2 regions of the Rhizobium sp. TRM96647 genome follow, and region 1 is predicted to be linked to the other one. Evidence: predicted binding sites of a transcription regulator. Region 1 holds the regulator's gene; the other holds the start of a gene.
The links. Region 1 encodes PhoB, which activates phosphate uptake and scavenging genes when phosphate is short. Its sites were predicted from a motif close to TGTCATNNANCTGTCAT; they were not measured.
Positions count from the first base shown of each region.

Region 2: the regulator PhoB is predicted to act here: its motif matches at 2,921-2,937, upstream of OCK02_RS01040 (alkaline phosphatase D family protein).

Region 1 covers NZ_JAOXHF010000004.1:399,512-405,210, reverse strand. The annotation lists gene OCK02_RS10510 (aspartate aminotransferase family protein) at 1-766, opposite strand, end outside; gene OCK02_RS10505 (GcrA family cell cycle regulator) at 1,190-1,708, shown strand; gene phoB (phosphate regulon transcriptional regulator PhoB) at 1,802-2,485, opposite strand; gene phoU (phosphate signaling complex protein PhoU) at 2,594-3,307, opposite strand; gene pstB (phosphate ABC transporter ATP-binding protein PstB) at 3,365-4,180, opposite strand; gene pstA (phosphate ABC transporter permease PstA) at 4,194-5,516, opposite strand; gene pstC (phosphate ABC transporter permease subunit PstC) at 5,513-5,699, opposite strand, start outside.
Region 2 covers NZ_JAOXHF010000001.1:218,408-224,106, forward strand. The annotation lists gene typA (translational GTPase TypA) at 1-1,128, opposite strand, end outside; gene OCK02_RS01040 (alkaline phosphatase D family protein) at 1,250-2,812, opposite strand; gene OCK02_RS01045 (M3 family metallopeptidase) at 2,992-5,055, opposite strand; gene OCK02_RS01050 (DUF475 domain-containing protein) at 5,449-5,699, shown strand, end outside.

The DNA.
Region 1 (5,699 bases):
AGGCGCCCAGCGGAAAGCCGCCGCCGATGCCCTTGGCGACCGCCATGATATCCGGGGCGACGCCGGACCATTCGTAGGCAAACAGCTTGCCCGTCCGGCCGACGCCGGTCTGGACTTCATCGAAGATGAGCAGGAGGCCGTATTCGTCGCAGAGCGAACGCAGTTCGCGCAGGAACTCGTTCGAGACGACGCGAATGCCGCCCTCGCCCTGCACGGGTTCGATCAGGATCGCTGCCGTCTCCTCGGTGATCGCCTCCTTGACGGCGGCGATGTCGCCGAAGGGTACCTGGTAGAAGCCCGGCGCCTTCGGACCGAAGCCTTCCAGGTACTTCTCCTGGCCGCCGGCCGCGATCGTGGCCAGCGTGCGGCCGTGGAAGGCGCCCTCGAAGGTGATGATGTGGAACTTGCCGGGATAGCCCTTGGCATACTGGTAGCGCCGGGCCGTCTTGATCGCGCATTCCAGCGCCTCGGCACCGGAATTGGTGAAGAACACCTTGTCGGCGAAGGTGGCCGCGGTCAGGCGCTTGCCGAGCGTCTCCTGCCCGGGGACCTCGTAGAGATTGGACAGGTGCCAGACCTTGTCGGCCTGCGCCTTGAGGCTCTCGACCAGGTGCGGATGGGCATGGCCCAGCGAATTGACCGCGACGCCGGCTGCGAAATCGAGATAGCGCGAGCCGTCTTCCGCGATCAGCCAGACGCCCTCGCCGCGCTCGAAGCGCAGCGGCGCACGCAGATAGGTCTCGTAGAGCGGCGTGGCATCAGCCATGGCGCGTATCTCCCTCGCAGCGGATGCGGAAACGGATTCCGGATCTTTCCAGTGCGGAAAAATCGAAAATGCCGCCTCACGGCGGCGGGCGCACTATCAGCATTTCAGGGCTTATTGTCAACAAACGGCGAGGCGACGAAATCCGCCTCGATATGCCCTTGCGTGAGGTTTCGGATCGCGCGGAGAAGTGTCGCAAGTGAGTCACACCCGGCGAGCAAGTTGGGGAAAACCGGAAAATCGATTCGGGCGGATTCCGGCGACTCTTGTCACAGAGTCCCCCTGTCGGTAGGTTAAAACTCAATTGCTAGACTGCATGCGGCGGAACTAGTCACCAACAGTATCAGAGCATTTCGCGCTGCGGAGAAATCCGGGCAGCGCCGAGGGATTCTCGGCAACGAACGCTGAAACGAGGAGATGACGGAGATGAACTGGACGGACGAGAGGGTCGAGAAGCTGAAGAAGCTCTGGTCCGAAGGACTGAGCGCCAGCCAGATCGCGGCACAGCTCGGCGGCGTCAGCCGCAATGCGGTTATCGGCAAGGTCCACCGTCTCGCCCTGCCCGGCCGGGCCAAGTCCGGCGGCGCGCCGACGGCGGCCCGCGCCAAGCGCCCGGCTTCGGCACCGCGTCCTGCGAACTTCGCTCCGCGCGTCGCCACCCGCACGATCGCCCGTCCGACCGGCGCCGTCGTCACCAAGGAAGAGGTCGCCTTCGAGTATGACGAAGAGCCGATCACCCGGGTCGTCGCCAACGTCGTCGTGCCGATGTCGCGCCGCCTCGAGCTGACGCAACTGACCGAGCGTACCTGCAAGTGGCCGAACGGCGACCCGCTGAAGGACGACTTCCACTTCTGCGGCAACGAATCCCCGGACAATTCCCCCTACTGCACCTACCACCAGCGGCTCGCCTACCAGCCCTCGGCAGAGCGCCGCCGGGCACGCTGAGCGAGGGCTCCGTGTGCCACAGGATACGGAACAACGAAAAACGGGCCTTCGACGGGCCCGTTTTTCGTTGTCGCAATGACCGTCCGCCCGATTTCAGGCTTCCAGCGAATAGCCTGCGCCACGCACCGTGCGGATGACGTCGTTCATGTTGGAGAAGTTCAGCGCCTTGCGCAGGCGGCCGACATGGACGTCGACGGTTCGTTCGTCGACATAGATGTCGTGACCCCAGACACCATCCAGAAGCTGCGAGCGGGAGAAGACGCGGGCGGGGGACGACATCAGGAACTCCAGCAGACGGAATTCCGTCGGCCCCAACCGCACCTCGCGCGAGCGGCGGTGGACGCGATGGGTCTCGCGGTCGAGTTCGATATCGCCGCACTTGAGGAGCGTCGAGACGACCTCTGGCCGGGCGCGCCGCAGCATCGCCTTGACCCGCGCCATCAGTTCGGGCGTCGAGAAGGGCTTGACCACGTAATCGTCCGCGCCGGTGGCGAGCCCGCGAACGCGCTCGCTCTCCTCGCCGCGCGCCGTCAGCATGATGATCGGCAACCGCTCGGTCTCCGAGCGCTGGCGCAGACGCCGGCAGAGTTCAATGCCGGAGACGCCGGGCAGCATCCAGTCGAGGATCAGAAGATCGGGCTGGCGCTCCTGCAGGCGGATCTCCGCCTCGTCGCCGCGCAGGATCGTATCGACCTCGAAGCCCTCGGCCTCGAGGTTGTAGCGCAGGAGGACGCTCAGCGCCTCCTCGTCTTCGACCACGGTAATCTTTGGAACCATGCCTTGCTCACTCCTGGGCCATGCTCATTCCTGGTCCGAGCGGCCCACCTGCGACCACCCCGGACCGCCATGTGACCGCCGCGTCGATCGGCGGGCGGTTCGACGACATCATTCCTCGATGGCACCCACAGACGTGGTGTGGTCGTCCTTCGGACGTTCGCCTTCCGGCTGCGAGCCGGTCGCCATGTAGAAGATCGTCTCGGCGATGTTGGTCGCATGGTCGCCGATGCGCTCGATGTTCTTGGCGCAGAAGAGCAGATGCGTGCAGGGCGTGATGTTGCGCGGATCTTCCATCATGTAGGTCAGAAGTTCGCGGAACAGCGAGGTGTAGATCGCATCGATCTCGTCGTCGCGCTCACGGATCTCCTTGGCCTTCTCGATGTTGCGCGAGGCATAGACGTCGAGGACTTCCTTGAGCTGCATCAGCGCCAGTTCGGCCAGGTGTTCGAGGCCGCGGGCGAGGTTGCGCGGAATGCCGGAACCCTGCACCGAGACGACGCGCTTGGCTGTGTTCTTGCCGAGGTCGCCGACGCGCTCGAGTTCGGCGGCGATGCGGATCGCCCCCATGATCTCGCGCAGGTCGGCCGCCATCGGCTGGCGCTTGGCGATCGTGACGATCGCCTTCTCGTTGATCTGCCGTTCGGCGGTGTCGAGGATGACGTCCTCGGAGATCACCTTCTGCGCCAGCGCCACGTTGGTGTTGACCAGCGCGCGCACGCTGTCGCCCACCATCTGCTCGGCCGTGCCCCCCATCTCGGAGATGCGGCGGGTGAGATATTTCAGCTCTTCATCGTAGATCGAAACGATATGGGTCGGTGTCATGTTTCTTGTTCCTCAACTGGCGCAGGCGCCATGGTCTTTTGCCGGCGACGGCAGGCGTCAGCCGAAGCGACCCATGATGTAGTCCTGCGTACGCTGGTCGTCCGGATTGGTGAACATCTTGTCGGTGTCGTTCTCCTCGACGAGGTTGCCGAGGTGGAACATGGCGGTGCGCTGCGAGACGCGCGCGGCCTGCTGCATCGAGTGGGTGACGATGACGATCGTGAAGTTCGTCCGCAGTTCGTGGATCAGTTCCTCCACCTTGGCGGTGGCGATCGGATCGAGCGCCGAGCAGGGCTCGTCCATCAGGATCACTTCCGGGCTGACGGCGACGGCGCGGGCGATGCACAGACGCTGCTGCTGGCCGCCCGAAAGGCCCGTGCCGCCCTCCTGCAGGCGATCCTTGACCTCGTTCCAGAGGCCCGCCTTCTGCAGGCTCTGCTCTACCACCTGGTCGAGTTCGGCCTTGGACTTCGCCAGTCCGTGGATCCGCGGGCCATAGGCCACGTTCTCGTAGATCGACTTCGGGAACGGGTTCGGCTTCTGGAACACCATGCCGACGCGGGCGCGCAGTTCGACCACGTCGATCGACGGATCGTAGACGTCTTCGCCGTCCAGCGTGATCATGCCGGTGACGCGGCAGCCGTCGATCGTGTCGTTCATACGGTTCAGCGTGCGCAGGAACGTCGACTTGCCGCAACCCGAGGGGCCGATCAGCGCGGTCACCGTGTTCTCGCGGACATTGAGGTTCACGTCGTACAGGGCGCGCTTGTCGCCGTAAAAGACGGAGACGTCTTTGCCGACCATCTTCAGAGGAACAGTGTTCATCTTCTTTTCCAAAAGTTCTTCGGTCGCAGCTTCGGTCATGATGTTCATCTTCTCTACCCCACTACCAGCGGCGTTCGAAACGACGCCGCAACAGGATGGCGCCCAGGTTCATGATGATCAGGAAAACGAGCAGCACGATGATCGCGCCGGAGGTGCGCTCCACGAAGGCGCGCTCGGCCTCGTTCGCCCACATGTAGATCTGCACCGGCAGCGCCGTCGACGGATCGAGCGGCGTGGCGGGGATGTTGGCGACGAAGGCGACCATGCCGATCAGAAGCAGCGGCGCGGTCTCGCCGAGCGCATGCGCCAGGCCGATGATCGTGCCGGTCAGGATGCCGGGCATGGCGAGCGGCAGGACATGGTGGAACGTCGTCTGCATCTTCGAGGCGCCGAGCCCGAGGGCGGCGGCGCGGATCGAGGGCGGCACGGCGCGAAGGGCCGCGCGGGTGGCGATGATGATCGTCGGCAGCGTCATCAGCGTCAGCACCAGCCCGCCGACGAGCGGCGCGGAACGCGGCAGGCCGGCAAAGTTGATGAAGACGGCGAGACCGAGCAGACCGTAGACGATCGAGGGGACGGCCGCGAGATTGTTGATGTTCACCTCGATCAGGTCGGTCAGCCGGTTCTTCGGCGCGAATTCCTCCAGGTAGATGGAGGCTGCAACGCCGATCGGCAGCGACAGCACCAGCACGATGCCCATCAGGTAGAGCGAGCCGACCAGCGCCACGCCGAGGCCGGCGGCTTCCGGGCGGCTCGAATTGCCGTTGACGAACAGGCCCGTATTGAAGCCCGAGGCGAGCACGCCTTCCTCGACGAGCTGGTCCATCCAGGCGACCTGCCGGTCGGAGACGCGGCGGCTGCTCTCGTCGACGGTCATGTCGAACTGGCCCTTGAAGGCGCTGTCGATATTGGCGCTGGCGAGTATCGTCACCGGCAGGGTCTTGCCGATGATCGACGGGTCGGACATCACCATGTCGCGCAGTTTCACGCGCGCGCTGTCGGAGAACAGGCCAGATACCTGGCGCAGCGCCGCCCGGTCGTTCGCGGCGACGCCGAGCTTTTCGGCGAGCGCGTTGCGGACCAGGACCGGATAGTTGGCTGCCTGCAGCACCTTGGGGTCGGTTTCGCGCTTGTTGTCGGGATCGATGACCTCCTGCGAGAAGGTGATCGGCAGGGTGAGCTCGGTCTGCCAGAAGGCGGTATAGCCCTTGCCGACGACCGACCACAGAAGCAGGAACAGGAAGACCAGGCCGAAGGCGATCGCTGCCAGCCCATAGAAGCGGAAGCGGCGTTCGGCGGCGTAGCGGCGGCGGATGCCGATGTCGCGGCGCACGGGCGCCGTGGAGGTGATCTGGCCGGAAGCCTGTGAGACGATCTCGGTCATTCGTACTGCTCCCGATACTTGCGGACGATGTAGAGCGCGTAGATATTGAGCGCCAGCGTGATGCAGAACAGCGTGATGCCGAGCGCAAAGGCCACGAGCGTCTGCGGGGAGGTGAATTCGAGGTCGCCGGTGAGCTGGTTGACGATCTTCACCGTCACGGTCGTCATCGGCTCAAACGGGTTG
Region 2 (5,699 bases), on a different contig from region 1:
ACCCTCGCGGCGCATGGTCTCGATGAGGACGGCGAGTTGGAGTTCGCCGCGGCCGGAGACGAAGAACGAATCCTTGTCGCCCGACTCCTCGATCTTAAGCGCGACGTTGCCTTCGGCTTCCTTGAACAGACGGTCGCGGATGACGCGGCTCGTCACCTTGTCGCCTTCAGTGCCGGCCAGCGGGCTGTCATTGACGATGAAGGACATGGTGACGGTCGGCGGATCGATCGGCTGGGCCTTGAGAGCTTCGGTGACCGATGGATCGCAGAACGTGTCGGCGACCGTGCCCTTGGTCAGGCCGGCGATGGCGACGATGTCGCCCGCATGGGCCTCTTCGATCGCCGTGCGCTCGATGCCACGAAAGGCGAGGATCTTCGAGATACGGCCGTTCTCGATGAGCTGGCCGTCCTGACCGATGACCTTGACGGTCTGGTTCGGCTTGATCGAGCCGGAATGGATGCGGCCGGTGATGATGCGGCCGAGGAAGGGGTTGGCTTCCAGAATCGTGCCGATCATGCGGAACGGGCCCTCGGCAACCGTCGGCTCCGGCACGTGCTTGAGCACGAGGTCGAGCAGCGGCGCCATGCCTTCGTCCTGCGGGCCTTCCGGGTTTACGTTCATCCAGCCGTTACGGCCCGAACCATAGAGGATCGGGAAGTCGAGCTGCTCGTCGGTGGCGTCGAGATTGGCGAACAGGTCGAACACCTCGTTCAGCACTTCCTCGTGCCGGCCGTCCGGACGGTCGATCTTGTTGATTGCGACGATCGGCTTCAGGCCGACCTTGAGCGCCTTGCCGACGACGAACTTCGTCTGCGGCATCGGGCCTTCCGACGAGTCGACGAGAACGATCGCGCCGTCCACCATCGACAGGATGCGCTCCACTTCGCCGCCGAAGTCGGCGTGGCCGGGCGTATCGACGATGTTGATGCGCGTCCCCTTCCACTCGACCGAAGTCGCCTTGGCGAGGATGGTGATGCCGCGTTCTTTTTCGATGTCGTTGGAGTCCATCACGCGCTCGGCGACGCGCTGGTTTTCACGGAAGGAACCGGACTGCTTCAGGAGCTCGTCGACGAGCGTGGTCTTGCCATGGTCGACGTGCGCGATGATCGCGATATTGCGAATGGACATGTTCTGATCTCTGAGGTTCTGGGCGCGCACGAACAAGGAGGCACCGCGTGCATTTGGCGCGCTCCATACATGGTTTTACGCAATTGCGAAAGAGGCAGGCCGAAACTCTGTACGCCGGCGTTCAGGCCGTCACCGCCGGATCGAGTGTGACGTTCCACAGCTCCCTGTCCTCCCGATCCATCAGCCGCACGGTCATCTGCTGGCTGGAGCCCTCGATGTCGACGAGCCCGAAGAACTGCAGGCCGGCCGAGGGCGGCAGGTTGCTGTCGACTCCGCCGCCCGACGCCTTCATGAAGCGCACCTCCGGCCCGAACGTCATGTCGAGCGGATGCGGCCCGTAGGTGCCCGAATGCAGCGGTCCGGACACGAACTCCCAGAACGGCTCGAACTCCTTGAATACAGCGCGTGCCGGATCGTAGTGATGGGCCGCGGTATAGTGGATGTCGGCCGTGAGCCAGACGACGTTGCGGATCGCGTTGTCACGCATGAACGAGAGCAGGTTGGCGATGTCGCGCTCGCGTCCGGCGGGCGGTCCGTTCAGCCCGTCGGCGACCCCCTCGTAGCCGACCTTCAAGCCGTAGTCGTCCCAGATCATCACGCCGAGCGGCATGTCGCAGGCGATCACCTTCCAGGTGGCCTTCGACGCGGCAAGTTCGCGCTTCAGCCAGTCCGCCTGTCGCCGGCCGAACAGATGATGGTCGGACCTGCCGCGGTTGGCATCGCGATAGGAACGCAGGTCGACGAAGAACACGTCGAGCAGCGGGCCATAGGCGATCTTGCGGAAGATCCGCCCCGGCTCGTCGGCGCAATAGCGGATCGGCGTCATCTCCTGAAAGGCGCGCTTGGCGCGCCCGGCATAGACGGCGATGTCCTTTTCCGGATAGCGCGGATCGTCCCGGAGATCCTTGGAGGCCGACCAGTTGTTCAGCACCTCGTGATCGTCCCACTGGAAGAATGTCGGGCATTGCGCGTTGAAGTCCAGCAGGTGCCGGTCGAGCATGTTGTATTTCCACTGCCCGCGATATTCCGAAAGTGTGCGCGCCACCTCGCGTTTCTCGTCGCTGACGATGCGGTTCTTCCAGATCGTCCCGTCACGAAGCCGGATCTCGTCGGGGATGGGATTGTCGGCATAGATCGTGTCGCCGGAATGAATGAAGAAATCCGGCTCGTGCAGCAGCATGGTCGAATAGGTCTTCATGCCGATGTCGTCGATGCCCCAGCCCTGCCCGGCCGTATCGCCGGACCAGACGAACCGGACCGAGCGCCGCCGCAGCGGCGCGGTCCGGAACCGGCCCACGATCGGTTCGGAGACCAGGTGCGCGGAAGAAGGATCCGTCGCCGTCAGCCGGTAGAAGATGTCCTGGTCCGGCAGGAGCTCCGTCAGCAGATGCTTTGCGGCGAAGTCCGTCTCCTGTCCCGCCCTCAGGACCGGGCCGCGCGTGGCGTTGGTGAAACTCTCTGTGGTGGAATACTCGACCGCGATCTCCGCCGGCCGGTCGGTTCGCGCCCAGATCATGCCCGACGAGGTGTCGACGTCGCCCGACTGGACGCCGTGGGTGAAGACCGGGCTGCCGTGACGCCGGGCATAGTGCGGGACGGCTAGTGCCGAGGAGGCCGCAAGGCCGGCGGCACCCGCCGTCAGTAGAAAGGAGCGCCGCGTCAGGAGGTCGGCCGCCGTCGCCATGGATCCCTCGTCGATACCGCGCGAATCGCTGTCCGATCCGCGCGGCCGACCATCGGGCGGTCACGTGTCATCGACGTTACGGATCGATGACGCCAGCGATACAGTTCGGTGACGGGAAGATGACGTCCGGGGCTGCTCACCCCTCTCAAGGGAAGAGTGGGCCCGTCACGCGGCTGGGGTCAGGCCGCCAGGCCCTTCTTCTCCAGCATCGCGTCGATCGACGGCAGCTTGCCGCGGAAGGCCTTGTAGGCGTCCTCGGGGTCGATGGCGCCGCCGACGGAATAGATGTTGGCCTTCAGCTTCGCCGCCATGCCGGGATCGAAGGCGTCGCCCGTCTCCGTGAAGGCGGCAAACGCGTCGGCATCGAGCACCTCCGACCACATGTAGGAATAGTAGCCGGCCGAATAGCCGTCCCCGGAAAAGACATGCTGGAAGTGCGGGGTCGCGTGGCGCATGACGATCGATGCCGGCATGCCGATCTCCCCCAGCACCTCGCCCTGAACCGCCATCGGATCCTCGATCGCACCCTGTGTGTGGAAGGCCATGTCGACCAGGGCCGAGGAGGTGAACTCCACGGTGGCGAAGCCGGCGTTGAAGGTGCGCGCCGCCAGCACCTTGTCCAGGAGCGCCTGCGGCATCGGCTCGCCGGTCTCGTAGTGCACGGCGTAGGTCTTCAAAATCTCCGGCACAGTCAGCCAGTGCTCGTAGAGTTGCGAGGGCAGTTCGACGAAGTCGCGCGAGACGCCGGTGCCGGAGACCGACGGATAGGTCACGTCCGACAGCATGCCGTGCAGGGCATGGCCGAATTCGTGGAACAGCGTGCGTGCGTCGTCGAGCGACAAAAGCGCCGGTTTACCCTCGGCCGGTTTTGCGAAATTGCAGACGTTGTAGATGATCGGGATCTCGCCGGTGGTGCCGTTCTTCAGCGACAGCTTGTGCTGGCTCTGGTAGGAGCTCATCCAGGCGCCGGAGCGCTTGGAGGACCGGGCGAAATAGTCGCCGAGGAACATGGCGACAAGCCTGTTGTCGCGGTCGCGGATCTCGAAGACGCGCACGTCCGGGTGATAGGCCGGCACACCCGCAAGCGGAACGGCATGGATGCCGAACAGCCGCCCGGCGACGTCGAAGCACGCCTCGATCACCTTTTCCAGCTGCAGATAGGGCTTCAGTTCAGCCTCGGAGAAATCGAATTTTTCCGCTCGCAGCTTTTCCGCATAGTACCGCCAGTCCCACGGCATGACGGGATGATTGCGCCCTTCGGCGGCGACGAGGCGGGCAAGTTCCTGCTCTTCCTCCGCGGCGCGCGCCACTGCCTTCTCCCAGACCTGGGTGAGAAGCCCGTTCACGGCATCGGGCGTTTTCGCCATCGTGTTGTCGAGCTTGAGCGCGGCATAGTTCTCGTAGCCCAGAAGTGCTGCCTTCTCCGCCCGCAAGGCCAGCGTCTCGCGCACGATCGCGCGGTTGTCGGTCGCTCCGCCGGTGATGCCGCGCGCGGTCCAGGCGCGGAACGCCTGCTCGCGCAGTTCGCGCCGGGCGGAAAACGTCAGGAACGGCTCGATGATCGAGCGCGACAGCGTCACCGCATATCCGCCCTCCGCACCCCGGTCGCGGGCCGCCGCCGCCATCGCATCCTTGAGGAAGTCGGGCAGCCCCTCGAGGTCGGCTTCCTCGGAAAGCAGCAGCGACCAGTCCTTCTCGTCGGCAAGCACGTTCTGGCCGAATTGCGCGCCGAGCCCGGCGAGTTGTTCGTTGATGGCCGACAGCCGTTCCTGCTCGGGCTTTGCGAGCTTGGCGCCGGACTTGACGAAACCCTTCCAGTGCCGCTCCAGCACGCGCGTCTGCTCGAGCGAAAGCCCGAGCCCGTCGCGCCCCTCCCACAGCGCATCTATGCGCGCGAAGAGTTCGGCATTGTTGCCGATCTTCGAATAGTGCCGCGACATCTTCGGCGCGATCTCGCGCTCCAGCGCCTGGATGATCTCGTTGGTATTGGCGCCGGCGCGGCTCCAGAACAGCGCCGAGACGCGCGAAAGCTCGTCGCCGGCGATCTCGAGCGCCGTGACGGTATTGTCGAAGGTCGGCGCCTCGGCGTTGCTCGCGATCACGTCGATCTCCGCCTCGTGCAGGGCGAAGGCCGCATCGAACGCTTCGGCAAAACTGTCGTCGGAGACGAGGTCAAAGCGCGGCAGGCCGTTGATCCCGCTCCAATGGGTGAGGGCGGGGCTGATCTTGGAAGGTGCGCTCATTGTGAAGTGTTCCTCGTGCGGCAGGTCTGATCCCCGGAATATAGGGACAGAATGCCGGCTTGTGTACGCTGCCGGCATCCATTTCTTTCACCGCCGGACCGATGTGCCCTCGAGCCGGCCGCTGCGCGAAAAAGCTTGACGAAACGGCACACTTCGGGGAAAACGAAACTGCTGCGGCCCCGGACATCCCGCCGCAGCACCAAACTTTGGTGCCGGGCCCCTCTGGCGAGAGTTTTTACGGCGCTCTCGTGATGTCGGTACCGCCAGCAATTAAGCCGGCGGATTCAAGAACATGAAAATCCTGAACATGCCTGATGCGCATGCCCTTTCTGGCACGCGCCTTTTCCCCATCTGCAACCGTGTAAATTCCGTCCTCGAAAGCGAGGTGCGGGCATGACCACGCGCATACAGCCGAAAAGTTCACTGTCCTATTTCACCTGGGCCTTCATCGTCACCGCACTCGGCCTCCTTCTCGGCGCCTGGCTCGGATGGCAGACCACCGGCACGATCGGCGGAATGGCGACGGTCTTCTTCATCTGCACCGTGCTTGCGGTGCTGGAGATCTCGCTGTCCTTCGACAACGCCATCGTCAACGCCAACAAGCTCAAGGACATGACGCCGGAGTGGCAACACCGGTTCCTGAC